Regions from separate parts of the Paractinoplanes rhizophilus genome, predicted to be linked through region 1. Evidence: riboswitches for the same ligand, from Rfam matches in the RefSeq annotation. Region 1 holds a riboswitch; the other holds the start of a gene.

Evidence for each region. A riboswitch is a leader RNA that binds a small molecule or an ion and turns the genes downstream of it on or off. The one in region 1 is predicted to bind ZMP and ZTP.
Region 2: another riboswitch for ZMP and ZTP. It lies ahead of ACFQS1_RS09355 (glycine hydroxymethyltransferase); the one in region 1 lies ahead of ACFQS1_RS19275 (bifunctional 5,10-methylenetetrahydrofolate dehydrogenase/5,10-methenyltetrahydrofolate cyclohydrolase).

Annotation. Positions count from the first base shown of each region.
Region 1 is NZ_JBHTBJ010000013.1:82,576-97,614, reverse strand. It holds gene ACFQS1_RS19320 (OB-fold nucleic acid binding domain-containing protein) at 1-45, shown strand, start outside; gene ACFQS1_RS19315 (DUF3159 domain-containing protein) at 42-815, shown strand; gene ACFQS1_RS19310 (potassium channel family protein) at 1,806-2,492, opposite strand; gene ACFQS1_RS19305 (potassium channel family protein) at 2,489-3,154, opposite strand; gene ACFQS1_RS19300 (APC family permease) at 3,268-5,307, shown strand; gene ACFQS1_RS19295 (class I SAM-dependent RNA methyltransferase) at 5,345-6,625, shown strand; gene ACFQS1_RS19290 (hypothetical protein) at 6,770-7,444, opposite strand; gene ACFQS1_RS19285 (ATP-binding cassette domain-containing protein) at 7,441-8,508, opposite strand; gene ACFQS1_RS19280 (PadR family transcriptional regulator) at 8,505-8,840, opposite strand; gene ACFQS1_RS19275 (bifunctional 5,10-methylenetetrahydrofolate dehydrogenase/5,10-methenyltetrahydrofolate cyclohydrolase) at 8,876-9,733, opposite strand; ZMP/ZTP riboswitch at 9,749-9,829, opposite strand; gene dxs (1-deoxy-D-xylulose-5-phosphate synthase) at 9,961-11,907, shown strand; gene ACFQS1_RS19265 (outer membrane protein assembly factor BamB family protein) at 11,976-13,271, shown strand; gene ACFQS1_RS19260 (PQQ-binding-like beta-propeller repeat protein) at 13,277-14,638, shown strand; gene ACFQS1_RS19255 (outer membrane protein assembly factor BamB family protein) at 14,671-15,039, shown strand, end outside.
Region 2 is NZ_JBHTBJ010000005.1:53,131-68,169, reverse strand. It holds gene ACFQS1_RS09420 (hypothetical protein) at 1-195, shown strand, start outside; gene ACFQS1_RS09415 (SDR family NAD(P)-dependent oxidoreductase) at 225-1,055, opposite strand; gene ACFQS1_RS09410 (Dyp-type peroxidase) at 1,132-2,076, shown strand; gene ACFQS1_RS09405 (HAD family hydrolase) at 2,042-2,704, opposite strand; gene ACFQS1_RS09400 (hypothetical protein) at 2,768-3,628, opposite strand; gene ACFQS1_RS09395 (DedA family protein) at 3,676-4,341, opposite strand; gene ACFQS1_RS09390 (MFS transporter) at 4,514-5,704, shown strand; gene ACFQS1_RS09385 (RNA polymerase sigma factor SigF) at 5,791-6,600, opposite strand; gene ACFQS1_RS09380 (ATP-binding protein) at 6,883-7,293, shown strand; gene ACFQS1_RS09375 (STAS domain-containing protein) at 7,322-7,633, shown strand; gene ACFQS1_RS09370 (SDR family NAD(P)-dependent oxidoreductase) at 7,889-8,614, opposite strand; gene ACFQS1_RS09365 (helix-turn-helix transcriptional regulator) at 8,648-9,469, opposite strand; gene ACFQS1_RS09360 (cation:proton antiporter) at 9,572-11,152, opposite strand; ZMP/ZTP riboswitch at 11,206-11,297, shown strand; gene ACFQS1_RS09355 (glycine hydroxymethyltransferase) at 11,317-12,741, shown strand; gene ACFQS1_RS09350 (hypothetical protein) at 12,821-13,060, shown strand; gene ACFQS1_RS09345 (ATP-binding cassette domain-containing protein) at 13,097-13,867, opposite strand; gene ACFQS1_RS09340 (ABC transporter permease) at 13,864-14,880, opposite strand; gene ACFQS1_RS09335 (sugar ABC transporter substrate-binding protein) at 14,884-15,039, opposite strand, start outside.

The DNA.
Region 1 (15,039 bases):
AAGGTCATCTACAACCCGTACTACGAGCTGGAGGCGCCCCGGTGACACCCGGCAGCGAGCCGCCGCGTCACGCCGCGCAGGAAACCGTGGAGGAACGGCTCGCGGAGGAGGTCGTGGAGGAGCTGGACCTCCATCCGGTGCCTTCGGACGAGGACGACGAGCCCTTTCCCTCGATGAGCGAGCAGATCGCCGAGCAGTTGGGCGGCGTCCGCGGGCTGGTCGAGTCGAGCCTCCCGGTTCTGGCGTTCGTGCTGTTCAACGTGGTGCTCGGGGACGCCGTCCTCGGCCTGGACAAAAAGACGGCGCTGTACTGGGCGATCGCCGGGTCGGTGATCTCGGCCGTCGGCATCGGCGTGTTCCGCCTGATGCGCAAGCAGCCGGTGCGGCACGCGGTCAACGGTCTGTTCGGCATCGCGATCGGCGCGTTCCTGGCCTGGCGCACCGGCGAGGCCAAGGACTTCTACCTCCCCGGCATCCTGCTGACGTTCGGGCAGGCGGCGGTGCTGTTGCTCTCGGTGGTGGTGCGCAAGCCGATCATCGGGTACGCCTGGGGGATCATGGCCAACAAGGGCCATCAGGACTGGTTCGGCAACACGCGGCTGTTCCGCACCTTCCAGTGGCTGACCCTGGTGTGGGTGCTGTCGCTGTCGCTGCGGGCCGGCATCCAGTATTACCTGTGGGCTCTGGGCGAGGCGAACGCGCTGGGCATCGTCCGGATCCTGATCAGCTGGCCCATCTACGCGGCCACCTTCGCCTTCACGGCCTGGGCCATCCACCGCGTCACCAGCACCCAGAAGGACATCGCGCCGGCGTAGGCCTTGGCGGTTTGGTCGCTCAGCTTTATCGGTACGGGCGACGACCGTCCACAACCGCAGACGACGCCGTGCCCGCCGCGCGACGCGAGGCGCGCGCGGGGTACGGCCTGTGTCGCGACCGCCGGGCTGAGCTCGGTGGCGCCGCCCGCCGGCCCCCGCTCACCCTGACTGACGCGCCCCGTCGGCCGCGCGCTGCGGGCTCGCGCTCGTGCGCGGTCACGTTCGTGTTGCCCGCCGCGGGCCCGGGCTCGTGCGCGGTCACCTTCGTGCGGCCCGCCGCAGGCCCCGGCTCGTGCGTGGTCACGTTCGTGCGGCCCGCCGCGGTGGGGTGGTGGCTGGGCCGGGCTGCCATGGGCTGGCCCGCGCATGCTCACCGTGAGCGCGGCCCGTTGCGGCGCCGTCGTGGCGATCCGTACCCGCCGCCCGCTCGGCCTCCGTCTGCCACCAATGCGTAGATCTTGTTGAGTTGCCGTTCGCGCCGAACGGATACTCACCATCGCCGGTCGCCCTCGATCAACAGCCGCCAGATATACCCGATATTTCCGGCAGGCGTCTCACATGGTGAGCGGATCGTCCCAGGCACCGCGACACGCGGCCACGACATGGGAACGCGTCCCTCTGGCTGAACGCGCTCGCCACATCGTGGGATCCGAGGCCGGCCAGCGCGACGGGCCGCACCCCGCCGCGCCCACCCAACCCCCCGGGCCATGGCAAGCAGCCCAGCCTGCTGATCACCGCAAGTTTTCGATCTTCGCAGCGCCCACAATCCATCCCCCGCCCCGGCGCTTGGGCGGGGTCCAGTAGAGCAGGTGGGTACGACAAGAAATCGTCGCCGTCCACAGGGGCGGCTCGGGCCCGACTACCAGGGCGATGCCCGGCCATCGGCACCCGCACGCGCACCGCGGTGTGACGCGGGTCGGGTGCCGACTGCGGTTGGGGACGGCGTACGCCGTACGGAAAATGCGGTTTTGCGGAGGCGCCGGGCGGAAGTCAGCCGCCCAGCTCGCGGCCCTCGGTGCCGAGGATGACCGCGCGGATCTGATCTTCGACCTCGGTGGTGCAGACGAAGATGAGCTCGTCGCCGGCCTCGAGCGGATCGTCGGCGGTGGGTACCACCACCCGCTTGCCGCGCAGGATGGCCACCAGGGCGGCGTCGCGGGGGAGCGGGACGCTGCGGACCGGCTTGCCCTCGTAGGGGGCGTGACGGGGCAGGGTGATCTCGACCAGGTTGGCCTCGCCCTGGCGGAAGGTCATGAGGCGGACCAGGTCGCCGACCGTGACCGCCTCCTCCACCAGCGCGGCCATCAGGCGGGGCTTGCTGACCGAGACGTCGACGCCCCACTGCTCGGTGAACAGCCACTCGTTCTCGGCGCGATTAACCCGGGCGACCACTCTCGGCACCGCGAACTCGGTCTTGGCCAGCAGCGAGACCACCAGGTTGACCTTGTCGTCGCCGGTGGCCGCCACCACGACGTCGCAGCCGGCCACGTCGGCCTCCTCGAGGCTGGACAGCTCGCAGGCGTCGGCCAGCACCCACTCGGCCTCGGGCACTCGCTCGGGGCGCAGCTGGCGGGGCTGCCGCTCGATCAGCATGACGCTGTGGCCGTTGCCGATCAGCTCCTGCGCGATCGACCGGCCGACGTTGCCGGCCCCGGCGATGGCGATCCGCATGGTCACTGCCCTTCCCTGTGCGATCCGGCGGCGATGTCCAGCACATCGCCGACGGTGTCGTCGGTGACCAGCAGGAAGATCTGGTCGCCGTCCTGGATGACGGTGGACGGCGTGCCGAGCATGCCCATCCCGAAGCGCATCAGGTAGGCCACCCGGGCGCCGGTGGCCTCCTCCAGGGTCTTCAGCGGGCGGCCCACCCAGTCGCGGTGGATCGGCGCCTCGACGATCGAGATCACGCTGGTCGGGTCGCGGAACACCTCGACGGTGCCCTCGGGCACGAGGTGGCGCACCATCCGGTCGGCGGCCCAGCGGATCGTGGCCACCGTGGGGATGCCGAGCCGCTCGTACACCTGGGCGCGGCGCGAGTCGTAGATGCGGGCGACGACCCGGGACACGCCGAAGGTCTCGCGGGCCAGCCGGGCCGAGATGATGTTGGAGTTGTCGCCGCTGGAGACCGCGGCGAACGCGTCGGCGCGCTCGATGCCGGCCGCCCGCATGACGTCGCGGTCGAAGCCGACGCCGGTGACCGTGATGCCGCCGAAATCCGAGCCGAGACGGCGGAACGCGTCCGCGTTCTGGTCGATCACCGCGACCGAGTGGCCGCGGCTCTCGAGGTTGTGCGCGAGCGTGGAGCCGAGCCGGCCACACCCCATGATCACCACGTGCACGTGTCGTGCCCTCCCGGGTCAATGCTGACATGTGTGAGCGTGCCATGCCCCCGCGGCGGACGGCGGCCGGGGCGGGGCACACCGCGGGTGGACCGGCCGTACTCTTGGCACTCGTGGCCAGTTCGACCTCCCTCGCCAAGCGATTGCTGCTGGGCCGACCGTTCCGCTCCGACCGGTTGCAGCACACGCTGCTGCCGAAGCGGATCGCGCTGCCCGTCTTCGCCAGCGACGCGCTGTCGAGCGTGGCGTACGCGCCCGACGAGATCCTGCTGACCCTCTCGATCGCCGGTGCGAGCGCCTTCGTGATCTCGCCCTGGATCGCCCTCGCCGTCGGGGTCGTGATGATCACCGTGGTGGCCAGCTACCGGCAGAACGTGCACGCCTACCCCTCCGGCGGCGGCGACTACGAGGTCGCCACGGTCAACCTCGGCCCGCGGGCCGGCCTGGGCGTGGCCAGCGCCCTCCTCGTCGACTACATCCTCACCGTGGCCGTGTCGACCTCGTCCGGGGTGGCGGCGCTGGGCGCGGTGTGGCCGCTGGCCAAGAACAACCCGGTCGCGTTCTGCGTCGGCGGGATCGTCATCCTCACCGCGCTCAACCTGCGCGGCCTGCGCGAGGCGGGCATCGCCTTCGCCGTTCCGACGTACGCGTTCATCGTGGTCATCATCGGCGTGATCCTCACCGGCCTGGTCCGCGAGTTCGTCCTCGGCCAGGAGCTGCGCGCCCCCTCGGCCGGACTGGTGATCACCGCCGAGCACGGCCACCTGACCAGCTTCGCCTTCGTCTACCTGCTGTTACGCACGTTCTCCTCGGGCTGTGCGGCGCTCACCGGGGTCGAGGCGATCTCCAACGGGGTGCCCGCGTTCAAGCCGCCGAAGAGCAAGAACGCGGCGACCACGCTGCTGCTGCTCGGCGTGACCGCGATCATCATGCTGGTCGGCATCGTGGTGCTGTCCCGCCGCACGCACCTGCAGTTCGTCGAGGACCAGAGCACCCAGATCGTCTCCGGGCCGCCCGGATACGACCAGAAGCCGGTCGTCGCCCAGCTGGCCGAGACCGTCTTCGGGCACGGGTCGCCGCTGCTCTATCTGGTTTCCGCGGTGACCGCGCTCATCCTGTTCCTGGCCGCGAACACCGCCTTCAACGGCTTCCCGGTGCTCGGCTCGATCCTCGCCCAGGACCGCTACCTGCCCCGCCAGCTGCACACCCGCGGCGACCGGCTGGCCTTCTCCAACGGCATCATCTTCCTGGCCGGGGCGGCGATCGTGCTGGTCATCGCGTTCCAGGCGGAGACCACCCGGCTCATCCAGCTCTACATCGTGGGCGTGTTCGTCTCGTTCACGCTGTCCCAGGGCGGCATGATCCGGCACTGGAACCGGCTGCTGCGCACCCAGCGCGATCCCGCGCGCCGCAGCCGGATGAAGCGCTCCCGCGCGATCAACGCGTTCGGCATGGGCCTGACCGGCGCCGTGCTGATCGTCGTGCTGATCACGAAGTTCCTGCTCGGCGCGTGGATCGCGATCGCCGCGATGGTGGTCATCTACGTGACCATGCTCGGCATCCGCAAGCACTACACGCGGGTCGCCCAGGAGCTGCAGCCGACCGACGAGCGCCCGGTGCTGCCCAGCCGCAACCACGCGGTCGTGCTGGTCAGCAAGGTGCACATGCCGACGCTGCGGGCGGTCGCCTACGCCCAGGCGACCCGCCCCGACACGCTCACCGCGGTCACCGTCAACGTCGACGACAAGGACACCCGCACCATCCAGCAGGAGTGGGAGCGCCGCCAGATCCCGGTGCCGCTCACGGTGGTCGACTCGCCCTACCGCGAGATCACCCGCCCGATCATCGACTTCGTCAAGGGCATCCGCCGCGGCTCGCCGCGCGACGTGGTCACCGTCTTCGTGCCCGAGTATGTGGTCGGCCGCTGGTGGGAGAACCTGCTGCACAACCAGAGCGCGTTGCGCATCAAGGGCCGGCTGCTGTTCGAGCCCGGCGTGATGGTGACCAGCGTGCCGTGGCAGCTGCGGTCCAGCCAGGACCGTGACCTGGAGCGTTTCGACCGCGGCCTGAGCCGTGCCCCGCAGCGTGGCCCGCGGGCCCGCACCGAACCGCCACCCGACCCGGCCGAGCCGGCCGAGGACGCACACACATGACCGATCCCAGTGTTGATCTCGTCGAGGGCGCACATACATGACCGATCCCAGTCTTGATCTCGTCGAGGGCGACCGCGTGGAAGTCGAGGTCGGCGCGCCCGCCCACGGCGGGCATTGTGTGGCGCGTCTGGACGGTCGCGTGCTGTTCGTGCGCCATGCCCTGCCCGGCGAGCGCGTCACCGCCGAGATCACCGAGCGCCACCGCGGCTACCTGCGCGCCGACGCCGTCGAGATCCACACGCCGTCGCCGGCCCGGGTCCGGCCCCCGTGCCCCTACGCTCATCCCGGTGGTTGCGGTGGGTGCGACCTGCAGCACGTGGCCGGCGACGCGCAGCTGCGGTGGAAGGGCCAGGTGGTCGAGGAACAGCTCCGGCGCTTGGCCGGGCTTTCCTTATCCGTACGGGTCGAGGAGCTCCCGACCGCAACAGCGGGGGACCGCCTGCTCGGGTGGCGCAGCCGGGTCCGCTACGCCGTCGACGCCGCCGGTCGCCCCGGCCTGTTGCAGCACCGCTCGCACCAGGTCGTACCGATCGACCGCTGCTTGATCGCGCACCCGGCCATCCAGGAGCTCGACCTGCTGCGGCGCGAGTGGCCCGACGCCGACGCGCTGGAGGCCGTCGCCTCGACCGGCGGCGACGTGGTGGCTCTGGCCCGGGCGGCCGGAAGCGGGCCGCTGCCGGCCGAGGATCCCACCGAGCCCGGCATCGCGGCCGGTGGGCGCGTTCGGCTCGCCGGCCCGGACGAGGTCGACGAGGTGGCGGCGGGACGGCGCTGGCGTGTGCCCCCGGAGGGCTTCTGGCAGATCCACCCGGCCGCCGCCGACACGCTCGCCGCGGCGGTCGTCGATCTCCTGCGGCCCGCCGCGGGCGAGGTCACCTGGGATCTCTACGGCGGCGCCGGGCTGTTCGCGGCGGCCGTCGCCGATCGCACGGGGGCCCGCACCACGCTGGTCGAGTCGTCGCCGATCGGCTGCGCCGCGGCCCGCGCCAACCTGGCCGATCTCGCCATGGTCGAGATCGTCGAGGCCCGGGTCGAGACGGCCCTGCACCGGCGCCGCGTCATTGGCCCGGTCGACTTGGTCGTGCTCGACCCGCCGCGCTCGGGTGCCGGAGCGCGGGTGGTGCGAGGCATCGCGGCGGCCCGGCCCCGGGCGGTCGCCTATGTCGCCTGCGACCCTGCCGCCCTGGCCCGGGACATCGGCACGTTTCTTTCGCTCGGCTGGCGGCTGACCACATTGCGCTCCTTCGATTGCTTTCCGATGACGCAGCACATCGAGTGTGTCGCGCTTCTCGAGCCCGCGCATCGGACCGTGGTCTGACATTCCCGGGTCCGATGTGCATACCTGGGTCCGATGTGGCCGGGCCCGTTCTCCGGCATCGTTGACCGCGAACGACAGGCGGTGCATCGTCCTCCGCGGACGACAGGCGGTGCACCGTTGTCCGCGGACGACAGGAGGTGAGGTCTAAGGCTCCAGGTAGCGAGGCAGGCGCAGGCGCCAGGCGAACAGCGCGTAGGTGCCGCCCGCACAGATCAGCCAGGTGATGGCGGCGTGCAGGAGGGCCCGCCACAGGTAGCCTGAGTCGGCGCCGTCGACGACGTAGGTGCCCAGCTCGCGGGCCGACCAGAAGGGCATCAGGCGGGCCGCCAGGCCGGCCGGGTCGGCCAGCATCTGCACCGCGCAGATGCTCAGCAGGGCCAGCGCTCCTTCCAGCTCGCGGGGGAGGACCGCGGCGACGAGGCTGCCCAGCGGGGCGGCGATGGCGGCCGTCAGCGCCATCATCAGGCCGGCCGCCAGCGGACGGTCGAGGCGCTGGTCGGCTTCGGCCAGTGCCCAGTATCCGGCGGCCAGGGCCACGCCGCCGCTGGTGAGGGCGAGCAGCCGGCCGCCGATGACGTCGAGGACGGAGGCGCCGGTCAGGCGCAGGCGGGGGTCGATGCCGCGGGCGGCGTTGACCACGAAGAGGGTGAGCGTGGAGACCGCCCAGCCGATGCCGAGGGTCAGCATGCGGATCGACTGACCTTCCAGATCGCGGCGCACCAGATAAAACCACAGGGGAAGGCTGACGACGAGAGCCAGCGCCACGCGCCGGCGGCCGACCTCGCGCGCGGAGAGGGCCGCCACCACGAGCGCGGTCATTGGGCGGCTCCCAAGTCGTGGACGTGGTTGACGTGCTGCAGGTCGTGCAGCAGGTGGGTGACCACCACGACCGCCTTGCCGGCGTCGCGCCAGGCCAGGACCTGCTTCCAGAAGTCGAGGTAGGTGCCCTGGTCGAAGCCCTGGTAGGGCTCGTCCAGCAGGAGCAGGTCGGGGGCGTGCAGCTCGCCGAGGACCAGGTTGAGCTTCTGCCGGGTGCCGCCGGAGAGGTGCTGGGCGAGCTGGCCGGGCTCGGGGCGCCAGGCCAGGCGGGCGGCCAGATGTTCGCCGGTCGAGCCGGCCCGGCGGGCGGCGAGGCCGGCCGCGGCGCCGAAGAGCCGGAAGTGCTCGCCGGCGGTGAGCCAGCCGGCGGTGCCGCCGTCCTGCGGGACAAAGCCGACCCGGCGGGTGCGGTGGACCGTGCCCGTGGTGGGGCGGGTCAGGCCGGCGCAGATGCGCAGCAGGGTGGACTTGCCGCAGCCGTTGGCGCCGACGATCGCGGTCACCTCGCCCGCCCGGACGGTCAGGTCGACGCCGGAGAAGACGGTGCGGCGGCGGTAGCGCTTGCCCACGCCGGTCAGCCGCAGCCGGACGGCGCCCGGCTGGATGGCGCCGGGCCGAACCGCGCCGGGCTGGATGGCGCCCGGCTGGATGGCGCCCGGCTGGATGGCGCCCGGCTGGGTGGCGCCCGGCTGGGTGGCGCGAGGCGGGACGGCGGCGGGCGGGGCGGCGGTGTTGAGCTCGGTCAGCAGGTGCCGGGCGTAGAGATGGGCCGGGCCGAAGAGGGCGTCCGGCGCGGTGGCGGACTCGGCGGCCTGCTGGGCGGTCTCCTCGGCGAGCCGGCGCGCGCGGGCTGGCTGCAGGCCGAGCCGCAGCAGCTCGTCCTCGAAGCGGCCGGTCCAGCCGCCTCGGCCGCCGGTCCGGTCGCCTCGGCCGCCGGTCCGGTCGCCTCGGCCGCCGGTCCAGCCGTCTCCGCCGCCGGTCCAGCCGTCTCGGTCGCCGGTCGGGTCGCCGCGGCCGTCTCGGTCGCCGGCCGGGTCGGGCAGGCCAGGCGGTGTGCCGCTCATCGTGCGGCTCCGGCGGTCACCAGCAGGTCGATGCCGTCGCGGAAGCGCTGCCACTCGGCGACCTGGGCGTCGAGGGCGGCCCGCCCGGCCTCGGTGACCGCGTAGTACTTGCGGCGCGGGCCGGACTCGGACGGCTGCCAGCGGGGCTCGGCCAGGCCCTGCTGCTCCAGGCGCAGCAGGGCCGGGTACAGCGTGCCGCCGGGCACGTCGGCGACGCCGGCCGCGGTCAGGCGCTGGGCCAGGCCGTAGCCGTAGTCGGGGCGTTCTCGCAGCATCGCGAGCAGGCACAGGTCGAGGAAGCCATGCAGCCATGGCCGTGGCGCGGTCACCATGGCTAGGTAGGCTACCTGCTAACCAGAGAGCCTGACTAGCTGGCGCGCTCGGCGGCCTGGATCGCGTTGCGGAAGAGCATGGCGACCGTGGTCGGGCCGACGCCGCCGACCCGGGGCGTGATCGCGCCGGCCACCTCGGCGCAGGACTCGTCCACGTCGGGGAGCAGGCGGCGGCCCTCGTAGCGGACACCCGCGCCGATGACGACCGCGCCCGGCCGTACGTGCTCGGGCTGGATGATGCCGGGGACGCCGGCCGCGGCCACCAGGATGTCGGCCCGCTGGGTGTAGCGCGGCCAGTCCTTCACCCCGGTGTGCACCACCGTCACCGCGGCGTTGGCGGTCGGGCGCTTCTGGGCCAGCAGCATGGCCAGCGGGCGGCCCAGGGTGGCGCCGCGGCCCAGGATGACCACCTCGCGGCCGGAGACCGGGATCTCGTGGTGGGCCAGCAGCGTCTCGATGCCGGCCGGCGTGCAGGGAAGCGGGCCGGGCAGGCCCAGCGCCAGGCGGCCCATGTTGAGCGGGTGCATGCCGTCGACGTCCTTGTCGGGGTCGAGGGTCTGCAGGGCCGCGTCGTAGTCCAGGTGGCCGGGGATCGGGTACTGGATGAGCACGCCGTGCACGGCCCGGTCGGCGTTGAACTCGTCGATCACCCGCAGCAGGTCCGGCTGGGTGGCGTCGGCCGGCAGGTGCCGGTGCGGCGAGGCGAAGCCCAGCTCGGCGGCCTGGCGCTGCTTGATGCGGATGTAGCCGGCGCTGGCGTCGTCGTCGCCGACCAGGATGGTGGCGAGGCTCGGGACGACGCCGCGCTCGCGGAGCTTGGCGGCACGGACGGTCACGTCGGCCAGGACGGCCTCGGCGACGGGAGCGCCGGGCAGGAGACGGGCGGAAGGCATACGGGCTCCTCGAGGCACGGGAACCCAGGCGGTCGATTCCCGTGGCCGGCTCCCCGATGGTCACCCATCCCCGTGCCGCCAGTCGCGCAGAGGCCTCCCAGGATGCCATATCGCCACGCTTGTGAGGGAAGTCACCGATCTCGGTGATGTGCAGGTTGTGTGTAGGACCAGGCTCTGTATGTTCGCGCGGCGTGCGCCCCTGCCCTGCGCCGATAGACTTCGCATCCATGAGCGAAGCCCACCCCGCCTCGACCGGCCTGCTGGCGTCCATCACCTGTCCGGGTGACCTCAAGCGCCTCACCCCCGAGCAGCTGACCCTGCTGGCCGCCGAGATCCGCGACTTCCTGGTGGCCAAGGTGTCCCGCACCGGCGGCCACCTGGGACCCAACCTGGGCGTCGTGGAGACCACCCTGGCCCTGCACCGGGTCTTCGAGTCCCCGCGGGACAGCCTGCTTTTCGACACCGGCCACCAGGCGTACGTTCACAAGATCGTCACCGGCCGGCAGGACGGCTTCGACCTGCTCCGCCAGCGCGGCGGGCTCTCCGGCTACCCGAGCCGGGCCGAGAGCGAGCACGACTACATCGAGAACTCGCACGCCTCCACCGCCCTGTCCTACGCCGACGGCCTGTCCAAGGCGTACACGCTGCGCGGCGAGGAGCGGCACGTGGTGGCCGTGGTCGGCGACGGCGCGCTCACCGGCGGCATGTGCTGGGAGGCGCTCAACAACATCGCCGCGGCGGAAAACCGGCTGGTCATCGTCGTCAACGACAACGGCCGGTCGTACGCGCCGACCATCGGCGGCCTCGCCGACCACCTCTCCACGCTTCGCCTCAACCCGGGCTACGAGCGGGTGCTCGACCTGGTGAAGGACGCGCTCGGCTCGACCCCGGTGGTGGGCAAGCCGGTCTACGAGGTGCTGCACGCGGTCAAGAAGGGCATCAAGGACGCGGTCAGCCCGCAGCCGATGTTCGAGGACCTCGGCATCAAGTACATCGGCCCGGTCGACGGCCACGACGTCGTCGCCATGGAGTCGGCGCTGCGCCGGGCCAAGGGCTTCAACGCGCCGGTCATCGTGCACGCGGTGACCCGCAAGGGCTACGGCTACCGCCCGGCCGAGCTCGACGAGGCCGACCGCCTGCACGGCCCGGGCAGCGCCTTCGACGTCGAGACCGGCAAGCTGCTGGCCAAGCCGTCGGTGAAGTGGACGCATGTCTTCGCCGAGGAGCTCGTGCACATCGCCGACGAGCGCCCCGACATCGTGGGCATCACGGCGGCGATGGCCGAGCCGACCGGGATCGCCGCGCTCGCCCGCAAATACCCCGAGCGGACGTACGACGTGGGCATCGCCGAGCAGCACGCGGCGACCAGCGCGGCCGGCCTGGCCATGGGCGGCCTGCACCCGGTGGTCGCGGTCTACGCGACGTTCCTGAACCGGGCGTTCGACCAGGTGCTGCTCGACGTGGCGATGCACCGGCTGCCGGTGACCTTCGTGCTCGACCGGGCCGGCATCACCGGGCCGGACGGCCCGAGCCACTACGGCATCTGGGACATGAGCGTCTTCGGCGTGGTGCCGGGCCTGCGGATCGCGGCGCCGCGGGACGCGGCCACGCTGCGCGAGGAGCTGCGGGAGGCGGTCGCGGTCGACGACGGGCCCACGATCGTACGATTCCCGACCGGTTCCGTGGCGCCGGCGACTCCCGCCGTGCGCCGCTTCGGCCAGGTCGACGTGCTGCGCGAGGACGACCGCAAGGACGTGCTGCTGGTGCCGGTGGGCTCGTTCGCCGGGCTGGGTCTCGAGGTCGCCGACCGGCTGGCCGAGCAGGGCTACGGCGTGACGGTGGTCGACCCGCGCTGGGTGCGCCCGGTGCCGATCGAGCTGATCGGCCTGGCCGGCCAGCACCGCATGGTGGTCACCCTGGAGGACGGCGTGCGGGCCGGCGGCGTCGGCGACGCGGTGGCGAGCGCGCTGCGCGACGCGGCGGTCGACGTGCCGCTGCGCGACTTCGGCGTGCCCACCGGCTTCCACCCGCACGGCAGCCGCGCCGAGATCCTCGCCGCGCTCGGCCTGACGGCGCAGGACATCGCCCGCGACGTCACCGAGTGGGTCTCCCGCCTGGAGGACGCGGCCGAGCCGCACAGCGCCCTGGGGGGACCCGCACGGGAGAAAGCCTAAACGCCCCATAGGCGGCTGAACGGGACCGTTGCCCGGCGGTTCCGTTACCCAGTCGTTATTTTTGGGCGATGAGTGACGTGGTAGTCATCGATCTTGGTCTCGAGCGTGGGGAGCCATCCACGTACGATCGCCCGGGCCGGCCGACCACCCCGATCTGGTTTCCCGCCGCGGTGCTGGCGGCGCTCGTACTGCTGCTGACCGCGGGCTCGGTGGCGCCCGCGAAGTCGCCGCTCTCCACCGTCTTCCGGCTGCAGGTCGGCCCGGCCGACACGTACGCGATGACCGACGACGGCCAGTTGCTCGCGCAGACCTTCGGGCTGCTCACCTCGTACAACCTCAGCGACGGGCGGCTGCGGTGGCAGGCCGGGCAATCGACGCCCGCCTACCGGCTGCGGCTCTCCGACGACATCGTGCTGATGCGGCCGTGGACGACCGGCAACACCGAGCCGGGCACCACCGCCGTCTCCACGTTCACCGGCGGCACCATGTGGGAGCGCCCGGGCAACGTCGTCAACATTGCCGGCTCGTCGGCGCTGCTCGCGGTCTCGTCGGTGCGCGGCCTCAGCGGCGCCGGCCGCCGGGTGCAGGGCCCGATCGACGCGGTCGACCCGGCCACCGGGCGCACCCGGTGGACCGTGCGGGTGCCGTCGACCGCGGTGCTGCTCGGCGTGCCCGGCGCCGGCGACGACGAGTCCCGGATGCTGCTCGTGCACGACGACCGGACGCTCGCGATCCACGACCTGAGCACCGGCAAGGTCCTGGTCAGTCGCAAGGTGCCGGCCGCCGGCTACAACCCGTCCAACCCGGTGGTGGCCGGTGGGCGGATCCTGCTGCGGCACCCCGGCATCGTCGGCGGCGAGATCTCCGCCTTCGACCCGGTCACGCTCAAGCAGGTCTGGACCGAGCCCGCCGAGGACTCGTACCGGATCCAGCCGTGCGGCATCAACGCCTGCCTCAGCGGCTCGGACGGCGTACGCGCGATCGACCCGTTCACCGGTGACACCCTGTGGCGGCAGCCCACCTGGCACAGCGTCACCCAGTACGGGCAGATGTTCGTCGCGTTCGGCGACCCGGACGAGACCTCGCCGCTCGGCGTGATCGACCCGCGGACCGGCGCCCTGCAGGTCAGGCTGCGCGGCTGGCGCCCGGTCAGCGGCGCCGGCGCGGACGGCGGGCTGCTGCTCACCCGGGCCGCCGACGGGGGAAGTCGTACCATGGTCGCCGTCGCCCGGCCGGGCGACACCAGTCCGCGCGTGCTCGACGCGCTGCCGCGGGGCACCGGCGAGTGCCAGGCGGCCCCCACCCGGCTGGTCTGCCGGACGATGTACGGCGAGCTGGTCGTCTGGGCGTACCGGGAGGGGTAGGAGCGTTGGCGCTGATCGAGCTGGACCTGACCACCCAGCCCGACCCGGCGCCCGGCTCGCTGCCACCCGCCCACCGGTACCGGATCCCCGGCCTACTCCTCGCAGCCGTGCTGCTGCTGGCGCTCGGCGGCGCCTCGACCGGCGCGCCCACCCTCTGGCGGCACCTCGGCGCGGTGCCGCCGCCGGTCGGCGCCGAGACCCAGCACCGGCTGATCGGCGACCGCGTCTACACGGTGGCCTCGACCGGCGGCGAGCTGATCACCACGGCCTGGCGGCTCGACTCGCCGCCGCGCCGGCTGTGGACTGCGCGCTTCCCGGCCCGGCTGACCGGCCCCGACGAGGTCACCTACCGCGGCGTGGAGGTCCGGCAGTCCGGCGACGTGGTGCTGCTCTCGGACGGGCCGGCCACCACCGTGGTCGACGCGGCCACCGGCGCGGTCCGCTGGCGCTCCCCGGTCGGCGTCATCCCGCTGGCCGGCGGCCGGATCGGCATCACGCAGACCCCGCTGTTCCGCCCCGGCACCGTCTACGACCAGGCCTCGGGCGAGCCCGGCCTGCTCTACTTCTCGGCCTCCGGTGAGCCGCATGTCGAGCCGCCGGTGCGCACCGAGATCCGCGGCGTCGACCTGCGCACCGGCCGGACGCTCTGGACCGGCGCGGCCGGCGGCTCGATCAACGTCTTCGCCGCGCCCGGCGACGCCGCGGCCGCGCTCGTGCTCGCCTCCGACCGGCTGGAGCGGATCGACGGCGACACCGGCGCGATCGCCCGGGCGCTCCGAATGCCCAAGATCGGCGACAGCGGGCCGGCCGGCGGCTCGCTCGCCGACGGCCTGTTGCTGGTCCGCTACGGCGACTACGCGTTCGACGGGCACGAGGTCGCCTACGACCCCGGCACGCTCGCCAAGCGGTGGCAGCGGTCGGTGCCCGAGGTGCTGCTCGACCCGCCCGACTGCGACGGCCTGCTGTGCGCCGGGCCCCGCTCGGCGCTCGACGTGCTCGACCCGGCCACCGGCCGGGCCGCCTGGCGGGCGCCGGCCGGGGTCGACCTCGGCGAGCACGACGGGTACGTGCTGGAGAAGAACCCGGACACCGGCGCGCCGCTGCGCCTGGCCGACCGGGACACCGGCACGACCCGCATCGACCTGGCCGGCTGGGACGGCGCCCTGACCGGCCACCCCGACCGGCCGCTGGTGCTGCGCCGCAGCCTAGACGGCGGAAAGAGCGCGTTCGGCGTCGTGCTCGCCGGCCGGGACAGGGTGCAGTTGCTCGGCGAGAGCGCCGGCCCGGTCAGCGGCTGCACCTCCGACCGGCATTACGTGATGTGCCGCGGGAACGAGGGCCTCGAGGTCTGGGCGTACACCCCCTGACCCTGCACAATGGGTGCACCGTGAGTCACGTCATGATCGATCTCGATGAGGTGCCGGAGCACCTCGCCTCGACGGCCGCCCGGCCGCCGGTGCCGTACCGCGCGTTGCTCGGCGCGCTCTCGGTCGTGATGCTCGCTCTGCTCGCCGGCGCGACCCACCCGGCGCCGCAGCAGCAGCCCACGGTGATCCCGGCCCGCCTCGGCGACACCTTCCGCCTCGACGGCGACTTCATGTACGTGATCGGCACCGGCGGGGTGGACAGCTTCGACGAGGTGCGCGACCGGGTCATCACCACGTACCGGCTGCCGGCGGTGCGGATGGTCAGCCGCACCACCGTCCCGATTCCCGGCACGGTGGTCGACGTCGATCAGGCCAGCGACACCGTCATCGTGGGCTACCAG
Region 2 (15,039 bases), on a different contig from region 1:
GTGGACGGTTCGGAGCCGCGCTACAAGCTGGCCGCGGTCACCGCGACCGGCGCCCTCGCGCCCTGGGCGCCGCAGGGCAACGGCGTCATCGGCGTCCGCGTGCTGAGCGTGAACCGGACGACCGGAACCCTCGAGGTCGGCGGCGACTTCACCACGATCAACGGGCAGGACCGGCGCCGGTTCGCGGTCTTCTAGGGAAAGCGGTGTTCTGGGGAAGCGGTGGTCTAGGAGATCCGCTTCGCGAGGCCCTGGGTCAGCTGCCACCAGCGGGTCGGGGTGATCCGCACCAGCCAGTCGGCCGCCCTGGCCTCGCGCGTGATCACCAGCCGGGGCTTGCGCGACTGGATGGCCGCGACGATTCGCCGGGCCGCCTCCTCGGGCGGCATGGTCAGCGCCTTCTCGGCGAACTTGCGCGCCTGCGCGGCCTGCTCGCCGCCGGGGTCGGCGCCACTGATCCGGGCGTTCGCCGCGATGTTGGTCTTGATGCCGCCCGGGTGCACCACGGTCACGCCGACGCCCAGCGGCTCGAGCTCGTGGCGCAGCGCCTCGGTGAACCCGCGCACACCGAACTTGCTGGTCGCGTACGCGACCTGGCCGGGCGGCCCGATCAGTCCGAAGAGGCTGGAGACGTTGACCAGGTGGGTGCCGGGCCGGGCCAGCAGCTGCGGCAGGAACGCCTTGGTCATCCGGATCACCGCGTGCAGGTTGATCTCGAGGAGCCACTCGATGTCGGCCATCCGGTTCTGCTCGAACGTGCCGGTCAGCGACACCCCCGCGTTGTTGATCAGAAGATCGACCCCGCCGTGGCGGGAGGCGATCTCGGCGGCCAGGTCCAGCCGGTCGCCGCCATCGCTCAGATCGACGACGTACGTCGTGACCGAGCCGGCCCCGACCTCGCGCGCCAGCGCCGCGACCCGCTCGAGCCTTTCGGCGTCCCGGTCGAGCAGCGCCAGCACCGCCCGCCGCTTCGCCAGGTCGAGGGCGAGGGCGGCGCCTATCCCGCTGGCCGCGCCGGTGATCAGGCAGGTGCGCCCGGCGAACGCGAAGCGCTGCATCTCAGACCGCCCCGGGGACGTCAGCCGGATCACTCATCCGTCCATTATCGGGGCGGGGCACCGTAAGCTGCGGATCATGACCGCGCCTCGCTCGCTCGGACCGCTGGTTACCTCGCAGGCGGTGCTGGCCCCGCTCACCGATGCCGCCATGTTCCTGGTCGCGACCGTCCGCGAGGGTGGCGAGGCCACCGTCCGGGAGTTGCTCGAGGACATGAGCGCGCTGCAGCGCACGGTCGGGTTCCGGTTGCCGGGCGCGAAGCTGTCCTGCGTCACCGGGATCGGGGCCGAGCTGTGGGACCGGCTGTTCACCGCGCCGCGGCCGGCCGGGCTGCATCGGTTCCGGGCGTGGCGGGGCCCGAAGCACAGTGCGCCGTCGACCCCCGGCGACCTGCTCTTCCACATCCGGGCCGGGCAGATGGACGTCTGCTTCGAGCTGGCCAGCAAGATCGCCGACCGGCTGCGGGACGTGGCCGACATCGTCGACGAGACGCACGGCTTCAAGTACTTCGACGAGCGTGACCTGCTCGGCTTCGTCGACGGCACCGAGAACCCGAGCGCCGCCGAGGCCGGCCCGCACGTGCTGATCGGCGACGAGGATTCCGAGTACGCCGGCGGCAGCTACGTTCTGGTGCAGAAATACCGGCACGATCTGCGGGCGTGGAACGCGTTGACGGTCGAGCAGCAGGAAGCGGCGATCGGGCGTACCAAGCTGGACAACGTCGAGATCCGGGACAAGGCGCCCAACTCGCACGTCGAGCTCAACACGGTCGAGGACCCGGACGGCAACGAGCTCAAGATCCTGCGGGACAACATGCCGTTCGGCTCGATCAAGGACGGCGAGTTCGGGACGTACTACATCGCGTACGCGTCCACGCCGGACGTGCCCGAGCTGATGCTGCGCCGGATGTTCCTGGGCGAGCCGTACGGGACGTACGACCGGATCCTCGACTTCTCGACGGCCGTGACCGGTTCGCTGTTCTTCGTCCCTACCGCCGCGTTCCTGGACGACCTGCCTGAGTGATCATCGCCGTCAGATCGGCCAGGCCGCGCAGGCCGACATCGCCGCTCAGACCGCGCAGAGCCGCGGTGTGCGCGCCGGCCGCCCGGGCCGCCTCGAGGCCGACCTCGGCGTCCTCGACCACCAGGCAGTTCTCGGCCGGGACGCCGAGCATCCGGGCGGCGAGCAGATAGCCTGCCGGGTCGGGTTTGCCGGCCGGCACGTCGTCGGTGGTCACCAGGACCCGCGGGGTGATGCCGGCCGCGGTCAGCCGGGCCTTGGCCAGCCGCTCGTCCGCGCTGGTCACGACCGCCCAGGGCAGGCCAAGGCGATCCAGCGTCGCGATCAGCTCGAGCGCGCCGGGCGTGGCCATCACATCCGCCAAATCGTCGTATTGCAGCTCGAGTTGCCGCGTTGCCGCCCGGCGGATCTCGTCGTCGCCGAGGTGGGACAGCAGCTTGCGGACGGTGGTCTCGCTGGGACTGCCGTGCGCCATCCGGTAGGTGGCGGGACCGTCCGCGCCGTACTCGGCCGCCCAGGCCAGCCAGGAACGCTCGACCGCGCGGTCGGAGTCGACCAGCGTGCCGTCCATGTCGAAGAGGATCGCCCGGATGTCGTTGAGAATCGCCCGGATGTCGTTGAGATCGGCCACCGGTCGAGCGTGGCACAGGGCCGCGCCCGGTTGCCCGGTCGCGGCCCGAGTGTGGCGCTGCTGTCAGCGGCCGGTCGTGGTGCTCCGGCGGGAGGTGCCGCGACGGGCGGGGGCCGGTTCGGTGGGCTGGCGGGCCGAGGTGGCGCGGCCGGTGGTGGACACGCGCCCGGCGGTGGAGGCGTTGCCGGTGGTGGACGCGCGGCCCGTGGTGGATGTGCGGCCGGTGGATGTGCGGCCGCTGGTATTGCTGGCCGCGCTCGCGGCCTTGGCGGCGGTCGTGCGGGCGGCGGTGGCTGTCGCGGCCGTCTTGGCGGGTACGGCCTTGGCCGGCGCGGCGGTCTTGGCCGGCTCCCTGGTCCCGGCCGCCGGCGTGGTCTTGGCGGCGGTCGTCTTGGCTGCTGTGGTCTTGGCCGCTGTGGTCTTGGCTGCTGTGGTCTTGGCCGGCGTCCCGGCGCGGGTGGTGTGGCGGGCCGGTGGGGTTTCCGCGACCGGCTCGGCAGCGGGTGCGACCGGCTCGGCGGCGGGCGCGGGCGTGGCCGAAGGGGCCGACGCGATCGCCGTCACGGTGGCGAGCTGCGCGGTCTGGTCGCGTTCCTTCTCGCGGCGCACCAGCTCGGCGAGGACGGCCTTGTCGTACTTGGCCTCGCTGTCGCCGGCGCGGCTCTTGGCCTTGGCGGCCTTGGCGACGGCCTTCTTGTGCGCCTTGGTCAGGCGCGCCCGGTCGCGCTCCTGCGTCTTGAGCGCGCGCTTGAGCCGCTTGGCCTCGGCCTCGGCGTTGCGCAGCGCCTGTTTCTGCTGCCGGGTGAGCTCGGCGTTGGTGCGGAGGCGGTTGTCCAGTTCCGTCACGGCCTGCCGGGCCTTCTCGGCGGCTGCGCCGGCCGCCGCGGCCTGGGCACGACGGCGATCGAGCTGAGGGGTGGTCACGAGCTCTCCCTTCCGTGTGCACCTGCGGCCATGCCCGGCGCGCGACGTCAGGGTTGGGGCTCCTCGACGACTGCCTCGGCGTTACGAGCGCGCCGGCGTCTTATGTGCCGGAGGTGCAATGTGATGTAGGCGGCCACCGCGAGGGTGATGATGCCGATCGCCCACCATTTGTAGCGGTGTGCGTGCTCGATGATCTCGACGAGATGGGTACCGAACACGTACGCGACACCCGTCCACCAACCGACCCACAGCGCCGCACCGATCGTGTTGTAGATCAGAAAGGTGCGCCAGGGCATCGCGGTGAGCCCCGCGATCACGCCGTTGAACTGCCGGAGTCCATCGATGAAACGGGCGATGACAACGATACGACCTCCGCGTCGCGCGAAGAAGCCCTCGGCCCGGGCCAAACGCTCGGGCGTCAGGAACACGTACTTGCCCCACCGGTGCACCGCTTTGCGACCGCCGCGGACCCCGATCCAGTAGCCGACGTTGTCGCCGAGGACCGCCGCCACGAACGCGATCGCGGCCACGCCGAAGATGTTCAGCCGGCCCGCACCGGCGTAGATGGCCGCGGCCACCATGATCGTCTGACCCGGCGCCGGCACCCCGAAGCTCTCGACGCCGATCAGCGCCGCCACGGCGGTGTAACCCCAGCGATCGAGAAGCGGGGCGACTCCGTGCAGGAATCCGGGAAGCTCGGCAGTAGGTGGCATCGGCTAACACGGTAGCCGGAGGGGAGGCCGCCAAACCTGCGGAGTCACTTCTGTGGCTGATCCTCCGATCTCCCCGATCGTGTGAAACCACCTGTTTCCCCGCCGGTGCCCGAATCGCGTGGGGCGGGGGCGGGGTGGCGAGAACCGGGGCGGATCTGTGAGAGTCGCTGGAGTGATCAAGCGTTCCGGTTTGGCCCTGGCCGCCCTCGCGGTCGGCACGTTCGCGATCGGCATGACCGAGTTCGTGATCACCGGCCTGCTGCCCGACATCGCGTCCGACCTGCACGTCTCGATCCCCACGGCCGGGTTGCTCGTCTCCGGGTACGCGCTCAGCGTGCTGGCCGGCGGGCCGCTGCTGACCTACTTCGTCGCGCACCGCCGCCGCAAGCCGGTGCTGATCTGGCTCCTGGGGTTCTTCGTCGCCGGCAACGTGCTGTGTGCGCTCGCGCCCTCGTACTCGGTCATGCTCAGCGGCCGGATCGTGGCCGCGCTCGGCCACGGCGCCTTCATCGGGTTCGCCACCATCGTCGCCGGCGACCTCGTGTCGCCCGCGCGGCGCAGCAGCGCAATCGCCGCGATGCTCAGTGGGCTCACCGTGGCCAACGTCGCGGGCGTCCCGCTGGGCACCCTGCTGGGGCAGCAGCTCGGCTGGCGGTCGACATTTTGGGCGATGGCGCTGCTCGGTCTGGTCGCGGCGGCGGCCACGGCCGCGTTCGTGCCGGCCATGGCGGTCACCGGCGTGGCGCGCGCCCAACTGGCCGCCTTCCGCAGCCCGGCGGTGTGGCTGGCGCTCGGCATGACGGCGCTCGCCTTCGGCGCCGTCTACGCGCCGTTCACCTACGTGGCGCCGCTGATGACCGACGTGGCCGGGTTCGCCGACGGCGCGCTGCCGTGGCTGCTGGCGCTCTTCGGGCTCGGGCTGGTGCTGGGCAACGTGATCGGGGCGCGCGGCGCGGACAAGCGTCTGATGGGGACGATCGTCACGGCGTCGGTGGCGATGCTCGTGGTGCTGGTCGCGTTCGCGTGGACCGCGCACGCCAAGGCGCCGGCGACGGTCACCCTCTTCCTGCTCGGGGTGGCCGCGTACGCCACCGTGCCGGGCCTGACCACGCGGGTGATCACGGCGGCCGGCGACGACGCGCAGAACCTGCTGGCCTCCTCGGCCGCGGTCTCCGCCTTCAACCTCGGGAACGCGGCCGGCGCCTATTTCGGCGGCCTGGCCATCACCGCGGGCTGGGGTTACGACGCGACGCCGCTGGTGGGCGCGGCCATGGAGGTGGGCGCGCTCGGACTCGCGGTGGCGCTCATCGTCACTGCCCGCCGCGGCGCGGTCACTCGCATCGGCGCCCCGCCGCTGGCCTGAAAGCATCCGGGTCCACGCGGCTCGCCGGAAAAGCATACGGCCGGCCCGAACCGGGCCGGCCGCACGCTGGTTCTGGGGTGCGTCGCTCAGATCTCGTCGCCGGCCAGCTGGCCCCGCAGCTTGGTAAGTGCCTTGGTGAGCAGGCGGCTGACGTGCATCTGGGAGATGCCGATCTGGTCGGCGATCTGCGACTGGGTGAGGTTGCCGTAGAAGCGCAGGGTGAGGATCTTCTGCTCGCGCTCGTCGAGGGTGGCCAGGGCGGGGCCGAGGGCGACGCGGGTTTCGGCGAGCTCGTATTCGTGGTCTTCGCCGCCGAGGGTGTCGCCGAGCTCGGTGGTGCCGTCGGCGGAGATCGGGGTGCTCAGCGAGGTGGCGTTGTAGGCGCGGGCGCCTTCGAGGCCTTCGAGGACGTCTTCCTCGGTGATGCTCAGGTGGGCGGCGATGTCGGCGACGGTCGGGGAGCGGCCGAGGCTGTGGGTCAGGGTGCTGTTGGCCTCGGTGATGGCGAGGCGGAGTTCTTGCAGGCGGCGGGGCACGCGGACGGACCAGGTGCGGTCGCGGAAGTGGCGTTTGATCTCGCCGATGATGGTGGGGATGGCGTAGCCGGCGAAGTCGACGCCGCGGTCGGGGTCGAACTTGTCGACGGCTTTGATGAGGCCGACGGTGGCGGTCTGGATCAGGTCGTCGGTGGGCTCGCCGCGGCCGGAGTAGCGGTTGGCGAGGTGGCGGGCCAGGGGCAGCCAGGCCTCGATCGCTTTGTCGCGCAGTGCGGCACGGGACGGATGGCCGATCGGCATCGCGGCCATCGCGTTGAGCAGCTCGGCGGCGCTGTCCGCCGGGGCCTCGGCAGCCGCCGTGGCGGCCGGCGAGATTTGCGACGTCTCGGTGACGGTCATGCTTGGTCCTCCCTGGCACCTCTCCGGAGAGCCGGTCCCGTTTGTCCGTGGGACCCGGTCGGTCGGGTGTCCCTATCAGCGGTCGACGCGATCAATCAGATCGCCTCCGACCGAGCACATTAGGCCGTTCGGATACCCAGACATTAACTGAGAGGACGAGAAAAGACTAGCCGAAAGTATGAGTGACTTTGCGTGATGACAAGTAATACGGATCGATCAACAGATCGCCATCACCGTATCGGCCCATCCTCCAAATCGCCCGATCCGGGCAGGATGGAGGCCATGACTTCGCTGCCGGCCTCGGTTCCGTACCCGTTGGCCGCGGAGATATGCCGGTGGACGCTGGCCACCTACGGCGAGCTGCGCGGCCTGCGGGCCGAGCTGCGCGACGCGCTGGCCGGGTCGGCCGAGACCGGCGACGTCACCGACCGGATGACGGTGGTGGCCAACGAGCTCGCCACCAACGCGCTGCGGCACGGCCTGCCGCCGACCGTCGTGCGGCTGCTCCGCCAGGGCGACCGCCTGATCATCGACGTCGCCGACCACGACCGCGACGCCGAGCCGCGGGTCGCCGAGGACCGCCCGCTCGGGGCCGGTGGCCTCGGCCTGCAGCTCACCAGGTCGTTCGCGGCCGACGTCGGGTGGTACGCCACCGATGCCACCAAACACGTCTGGGCCAGCTTCGCGAGCTGATCGCGGCGACTGCTGGTAGAAAGTCCCCGTGGCGGACTCGTACAAGATCGGCCGAAGGCGGGCGGCCGACGGCTCCACAACACTCCTGCACCTCGGCGGTGAGCTGGACATCTCCGCCCGCGACGAGCTGCGCGCGGCCATCCTCGCGGCGCTGGCCGACGGCGACGTCGTGATCGACCTCGACGCCGTGACCTTCATCGACTCCGAGGCCCTGGGCGCGCTGATCGACGGCTACAACGAGGCCCGCGCCAAGCCCGCCGGCTACCGCGTCGTCAACGCGAACGGTCTGGTCGCCCGCGTGCTCAAGGTGTCCGGCGTGCTGGAGTTGTTCGGCGCGTAGCCAGGTCCGGCCGGCACGTGGGAGCGAGGCGAGGGTGACCAACCGGACGGACGTACCCGTCGCCCTGCTCCTCGCGTCGGCGCTGCTCGCCGGCGTCCTGCTAGTGGGAACGCACCTCCGCCGCCGCGCCGGGATCGGTCCGGGGAACAACCAAGGTGATCCGGCGGGGGATCGGCGGCGGTGGTGCGCCCAACACAGTCAGTCTTATCGATGCGATTCGTAACATGCAAGCAATCTGAGTTACGGAACCGCGTGTCAGAGCAGCATGCCGCCCGACGCCTCGATGCGCTGGCCGGTGATCCACTTGGTGTTGTCGGCGAGCATGGCGACCATGACGCCGGCGATGTCGTCCGGCTCGCCGAGCCGGCCGAAGGCGATCTGGCTGCTGACGTGGGCGCGGATCTGGTCGTTGTCGCGCAGCAGGCCGCCGCCGAAGTCGGTGGCCGTGGCGCCCGGGGCCACCACGTTGACGCTGATGCCGCGGGGGCCCAGCTCCTTCGCGAGGTAGCGGGTGAACGTCTCCACGGCGCTCTTGACCGAGCCGTACACGGCGTAGATGCCCTCGCCGGTGAAGCGGGCCAGGCCGGTCGACACGTTGAGGATCCGGCCGCCGTCGGCGATGACCGGCAGCAGGGCCTGGGTCAGGAAGAACATGCCGCGGAAGTGCACGTTGACCAGCTCGTCGAACGCCTCGACCGGGAAGTCGGCGATCTTGCCGCCGACGCCGACGCCGGCGTTGTTGACGAGGAAGTCGAAGGTCTCCCGGCCGAACCGGTCGCGCAGCACCGCGCGCAGCTCCTCGACGAAAGCCGGGTACGAGCCGAGATCGCCGACGGTCAGCTTGAGGGCGACCGCGTCGATCTTCTCGCCCGGGTCGTCCCGGTAGGTGTAGATGACCTCGACGCCGTCCGCGATGAGGGCCTCGGCGGTGGCCCGGCCGAGTCCGCGGTTGCCGCCGGTGATCAGGGCGATTTTGGGCATGGTGGTGCCTTCCTGTGTCGAAAAGGGGCGTTTCTAGTGGCCGACGGCCGCGAGGAGCTGGAGCTTCTCGTGGCTCGGCGACCCGGGTACGGCGGTGAAGACCAGCAGCACCTGCGACTGGCCGGGATCGAGCAGGGTCTGGCAGTACAGCTCGAGCTCGCCGAGCGAGGGGTGGACGAAGCGCTTGCGGTCGAGATGGGTGACGCCGACCTCGTGCGTGGCCCACACCTCGGCGAACTCGGGGCTGATCGCGAGCAGGGCGTCGACGATCTCCGCGGCCCGGCCGCCGGGCGCCGCCGCGTACACCTCGCGCAGCTGGGAGGTGAAGACCCGGGCGTGGGTCGGGTGGTCCTCGAACGGGTAGATCCGCCGAGCGTCCGGGTCGGTGAACCAGCGGTAGACCATGTAGCGGTCGAGGCCGGTGAACTCGGTCTCGACGCCGACCAGCGCCGCCGCCGGAGCGGTCTGCGCCAGCGTCTCGCCGAAGCGCGAGATCACCATGGCCGGGGTGTCGGCGAGCCGGTCGAAGATCCGCATCATGCCCGGCCCGATGTGATCCTCGCGCAGCATCCGCTGCGGCGCGGGGTGCCCGCCCAGGCGGAACAGGTGATCGCGTTCGTCGAGCGAGAGGTGCAGGGCGCGGGCCAGCGCGGCGAGCATCTGCTCGGACGGGACCGGGCCGCGCTGCTGCTCGATGCGGCCGTAGTAGTCGGCGGACATGCCGGCCAGCGCGGCGACCTCCTCGCGGCGCAGCCCGCCGGTGCGGCGGCGCTGCCCGCGCGGCAGCCCCACGTCCTCCGGCTGGAGCGCCTCGCGGCGGGTGCGGAGAAAGTCGGCCAGTTGCGCCCGGTCCATCTGATCAGCCTCCCGTGTCGAACGACTCAAGAGTGGCTCGAACCGGAAACTTGAGGAAGGCCGGATTCAACCGGGGACAAGTTGTCCCCGGCTGACGGGGGATCACTCCGGCGGATCGGGCCGGCCCGGCCACGGGCGGCGCCGCAGCATGGCCTGCGGCGCGGTGTGCACCGCCGCCTGGCGCAGGTCGACGTCCTCGATCATCGACCGCGCGACCTCCTCGGCCAGCTCGCGATTTCGCACCGCGGCGCCCAGCGCGAGCCGCTGCGCCTCGAACGCCGCGTCCAGATCGGCGCTCGGCCCGGCGGCGGCCTGGGCCGCGATCCGCCGGCCCCGCGCACGCATCTGCTCGTCCGCGGCGCGCTCGGCGGTCAGGTCGAACCGGAGCCGCCGGGTCAGCCAGCCGATCGTGGTGCCCTGGATCAGCAGCGTCCCCAGCGTGACGAACAGCGCGATCGCCAGGATCGCTGTGCGGCCCGGCACCTTCTCGGGGATCGAGCCGGCCGCGGCCAGGGTCAGGATGCCGCGCATGCCGATCCAGCCGACCAGCAGCGTCTCCTTCCGGGTGGGCGGGCCGAGCGGCTCACCGCCGCGATGCCGGCGGCGCTTGCGGATCTCCTCGAGCCGGGCGCGGTACCGCTCGTCGTGCTCGATCCGGCGCCGCATCAGGCGGTCCTTGATCGTGTAGCGGCCGAACAGGACGTACACCGCGAGCAGCCGGAACAGGATCGCCACCACGAGCAGCACCCCGGCCGCGACCAGTGTGCGGGCCAGGCCCGGCTCCGCCGAGTCGGCCAGGTCGACCAGCACGAACCGGAGCTGGAAGCCGATGTACGCGAAGACGAACGTCTCCAGCAGAAAGTCGACGACCGGCCAGAAGTTCTCCTCCTGCAACCGCGTGCGGTAGGCCCCCGGGTACTGATGCTTGGGATCGAGCGTCAGGTTCGTGCTCACGATGAACGCCGCCGCCACGACCGCGAGGATGCCCGACGCCTCCACCTCCTCGGCGACCAGGAACGCGGTGAACGGCAGCAACAGCACCAGCGTGGTTTCCAGCGTGGCGTTGCCGAGCCGTTTGCGCAGATACAGCGTCGCCACCGCGAACAGGGCGCCGATCCCGATCCCGACGAACGCGTTGCGCAGCAGCTCCAGCGCGCCGTGGCCCCAGGTCTCGTGCTCGCCGTTGACCGCGCCGACCGCGATGGCGAACAGGGTCAGCGCGGTCGCGTCGTTGACCAGGCTCTCGCCGGTCAGGATCGAGGTGACCCGCTTCGGCAGCCCGATCTCATCGCCGTGCGACACCGTGGTGATCGTGTCGGGCGGCGCGAGCACGGCGCCGAGCACGAACGCGGCGGCGCCCATCGACGGCAGCAGCCAGGAGGCGACCGTGCCGAGCAGGCCGGTGGTCAGCAGCACGAGCACCACGCCGAGCGTGATGACCGGGCCCAGGTTGGCGCCGAACGCCGAGAACGACGCCCCGCGGGTCGCCGAATAGAGCAGCGGCGGCACCACCACCGCGAGGATGAACTCGCTCTCCAGTTCGAGCCGCGGCACCCCGGGGATGAACGAGGCGGCCGCCGCCAGCACCACGATGATCAGGCCCGGTTCCAGGTTGCGTTTCCGGGCGATCGCCGAGATCGCGATGCCGGCACCGATGATCAGCAGGAGTTGCACGCCGTCCACGAAGATCAGGCTAGTTCGGACGGCCCCATGACGGTGGAAGCCCGGTATGCTTCCCGACGGGCCGTGACTGGCGCGTTCGGATGGGCCAACCATCGGGGAGCGGCCCCGTCGTCACGACGTCTTGCCGTGCGCCTGGGCCTCTTCCGCCGTGATAGGGAGGTCCCATGCCTGAGTTGAACGCCGAATCCAGCGCCTTCCGCGCCGCGCTCGAGGTCGTCCGCTCCGTCGAGCCGCGCATCGCCGACGCGATCGCCAAGGAGCTGCACGACCAGCGCGAGTCCCTCAAGCTGATCGCCAGCGAGAATTACGCCTCCCCGGCGGTGCTGCTGGCGATGGGCAACTGGCTCTCCGACAAGTACGCGGAGGGCACGATCGGCCGACGCTTCTACGCCGGCTGCCAGAACGTCGACACCGTCGAGGCGATCGCCGTCGAGCACGCGAAGGCGCTGTTCGACGCGCCGTACGCGTACGTGCAGCCGCACTCGGGCATCGACGCGAACCTGGTCGCGTACTGGGCGATCCTCGCCGACCGGGTCGAGGTTCCGTTCCTCAAGAAGTTCGAGAAGCGCCAGGTCAACGAGCTCACCGACGCCGAGTGGGCCGAGCTGCGCGCGGCGTTCGGCAACCAGCGCATGCTGGGCATGTCGCTCGACGCCGGCGGCCACCTCACCCACGGCTTCCGCCCGAACATCTCCGGCAAGATGTTCGACCAGCGCAGCTACGGCGTCGACCCGGCCACCGGACAGATCGACTACCAGGCGCTGCGCGAGACCGCCCGCGAGTTCAAGCCGCTGATCATCGTGGGTGGCTATTCGGCGTACCCCCGCAAGGTGAACTTCGCGACCATGCGGGAGATCGCCGACGAGGTCGGCGCCACCTTCATGGTCGACATGGCGCACTTCGCCGGCCTGGTGGCGGGCAAGGTCTTCACCGGCGATCACAACCCGGTCGAGCACGCCCACATCGTCACCACCACCACCCACAAGAGCCTGCGCGGCCCGCGCGGCGGCGCCGTGCTGGCCCAGCCCGAGCTGGCCGATCAGGTCGACCGGGGCTGTCCGATGGTCCTCGGCGGCCCGCTCAGCCACGTCATGGCGGCCAAGGCGATCGCCTTCGCCGAGGCCCGCCGCCCCGAGTTCGCGACCTACGCCCAGCAGATCGTCACCAACAGCCAGGCGCTGGCCGAGGGCCTGCTGAAGCGCGGTGTCCGGCTGGTCAGCGGCGGCACCGACAACCACCTGGTCCTGCTCGACGTGCATCCGTTCGGCCTCACCGGTCGCCAGGCCGAGCAGGCCCTGCTGACCAGCGGCGTGGTCACCAACCGCAACGCCATCCCGCAGGACCCGAACGGCGCCTGGTACACCTCCGGCATCCGGATCGGCACGCCCGCCCTCACGTCCCGGGGCCTGGGCGTCGCCGAGATGGACCAGATCGCCGAGCTGATCCACACGGTTCTCGCGAACACCTCGTCCGCCGAGGGCTCCAAGGCCAAGTACGTCCTGGACCCGGCCCTGGCCGACCGGGTGAGCAAGCAGGCGACCGAGCTGCTGGCGCCGTTCCCGCTCTACCCCGAGGTCGACCTGGGCTGAATTCACCGCGCGGATCGCTAAGGCGCGGCCGGGTGGCATCCGATTCTTGGGGCCGACCCGGTAGCGAACAGGAGCGGTCATGGATCAGATCATGGACAACGCCTATGCCGTGACCAGCAATGTGTTCGGTCCGGAGTCGGGCATTCCGTGGTGGGCATGGCTGTTCGTGGTCGCCGCGATCATGTTCAAGATGCTGGTGCCCGAGCCGACGACCGCGCGGGACCGCGCGGCCGAACGCGACCAAATGATGCTCGACGAGCTGCTCGGCGGCGGTCCGGGCGGCAAGAAGGGCAAGAAGGACAAGAAGCGGAAGAAGTGACGTACGGCCGGCCCCGAGCCCGGGGCCGGCCGTCGCTCACGCTGTTTCCGGTGGCGGGGCCGCGCCCGTCATGATCGCCACCGCGTCCGACATCGAATGCGACTTCGGGGTGATCACCGCGACCCGGCGGCCGAGGCGCTGGATGTGGATGCGGTCGGCCACCTCGAAGACGTGCGGCATGTTGTGGCTGATCAGGATCACCGGCAGGCCGCGGTCGCGGACGTCGCGGATCAGCTGCAGGACGCGGTTGCCCTCCTTGACGCCGAGCGCCGCGGTCGGCTCGTCGAGGATCACCACCTTGCTGCCGAACGCGGCCGAGCGGGCCACCGCGACCGCCTGCCGCTGGCCGCCGGAGAGCGACTCGACGGTCTGGCCGATGTTCTGCAGGGTGGCGACGCCGAGCTCGCTCATGTGCCGGCCCGCCTCCGCGCGCATGTGGCTGCGGTCGAGCATGCGGAAGACCGATCCGAGCACGCCGTGCTTGCGCTGCTCGCGGCCGAGGAAGAGGTTGTCGGCGATGTCGAGGCCGGGCGCGACGGCGAGGGTCTGATAGACGGTCTCGATGCCGGCGGCGCGGGCGTCCATCGGCGTACGGAAATGGACCTGCTTCCCGTCCAGCAAGATCGAGCCCTGGTCCGGGATCAGGGCGCCGGACAGCGCCTTGATCAGGCTGGACTTGCCGGCGCCGTTGTCGCCGATCACCGCGAGGATCTCGCCGGGGTAGAGCTCGAGGTCGCTGCCGTCGATCGCTACCACGCGGCCGTAGCGCTTCACCAAGCCGCGGGCTTCGAGGACTGGAGAGGTCACGTCTTCACCTTCCTGATCCACTGGTCGAGCGAGACGGCGATGAGCACCAGCAGGCCGATGGCGAAGCCCTGCCAGACGACCTCGACGCCGGCCAGCTGCAGGCCGTTGCGGAAGACGCCGACGATGAGCGCGCCGATCAGGGTGCCGATCACGCTGCCCCGGCCGCCGAAGAGGCTGGTGCCGCCGAGCACGACCGCGGTGATCGAGTCGAGGTTGTACTCGACGCCGACGTTGGGACTGGCCGAGGCGAGCCGTCCGATGAGGATCCAGCCGCCGACCGCGTAGAGCAGGCCGGCGACGGTGTAGACCGAGAACAGCACCCGCCCGGTCTGGATGCCGGCCAGCCGCGCGGCCTCGACGTCGTCGCCCGTCGCGTACACGTGCTTGCCCCAGGCCGTGCGGGAGAGCACATAGAAGAAGTACGCGAACAGCAGCAACATGATGATCGACCCGTACGTGAGCCGGAAGTTCCCGATCGGGATCGAGTTGCCGGTCCAGGTCATCAGGCCGGGCATGTCCGAGCCGCGGACGGTTTCGCTGTTGCTGACCACCGAGTTCAGCGAGAAGAAGATGGTCAGCGTGCCGAGCGTGACGATGAACGGCGGCAGCTTGATCCGGGTGACCAGCGCGCCGTTGATCGCGCCCATCGCGGTCCCGCAGGCCAGGCCGAGGATCAGCGCGATGATCCCGGGCAGGCCGGCCCTGGTGCAGAACTGCGCCATCAGGACCGAGGAGAAGACCGCGATGGCGCCGGCCGATAGGTCGATGCCGGCGGTCAGGATGATCAGCGTCTGCCCGAGGGCGAGCGTGGCGATGACGGTGACCTGCTGCAGGACCAGGGACAGGTTGGTCGCGGTCAGGAAGCGGCCGTTGACGATCGAGAACGCGATGATGGCGACGATCAGCACGGCCAGCGGCCCGAGGACCGGGTTGCCGTGCAGGAGATGCTGGACGCGCAGGCCGAACGAGTCGTGCCGGCGCACCTCGAAGTCGGAAGCGGTAGCGGTTGCCATGCCTCACCCCCAGCAGTTCTGCTTGCCCCACGTGGAGTCCTTCGCCGCCACGCCGGCCTGCGGGTCGTCGGTGATCAGTTGGACGCCGGTGTCGTAGAAGTCCTTGCCGGGCGTCGCCTGCGGTTTGGTGCCGTTCTTGGCGTACGCGGCGATGGCGTC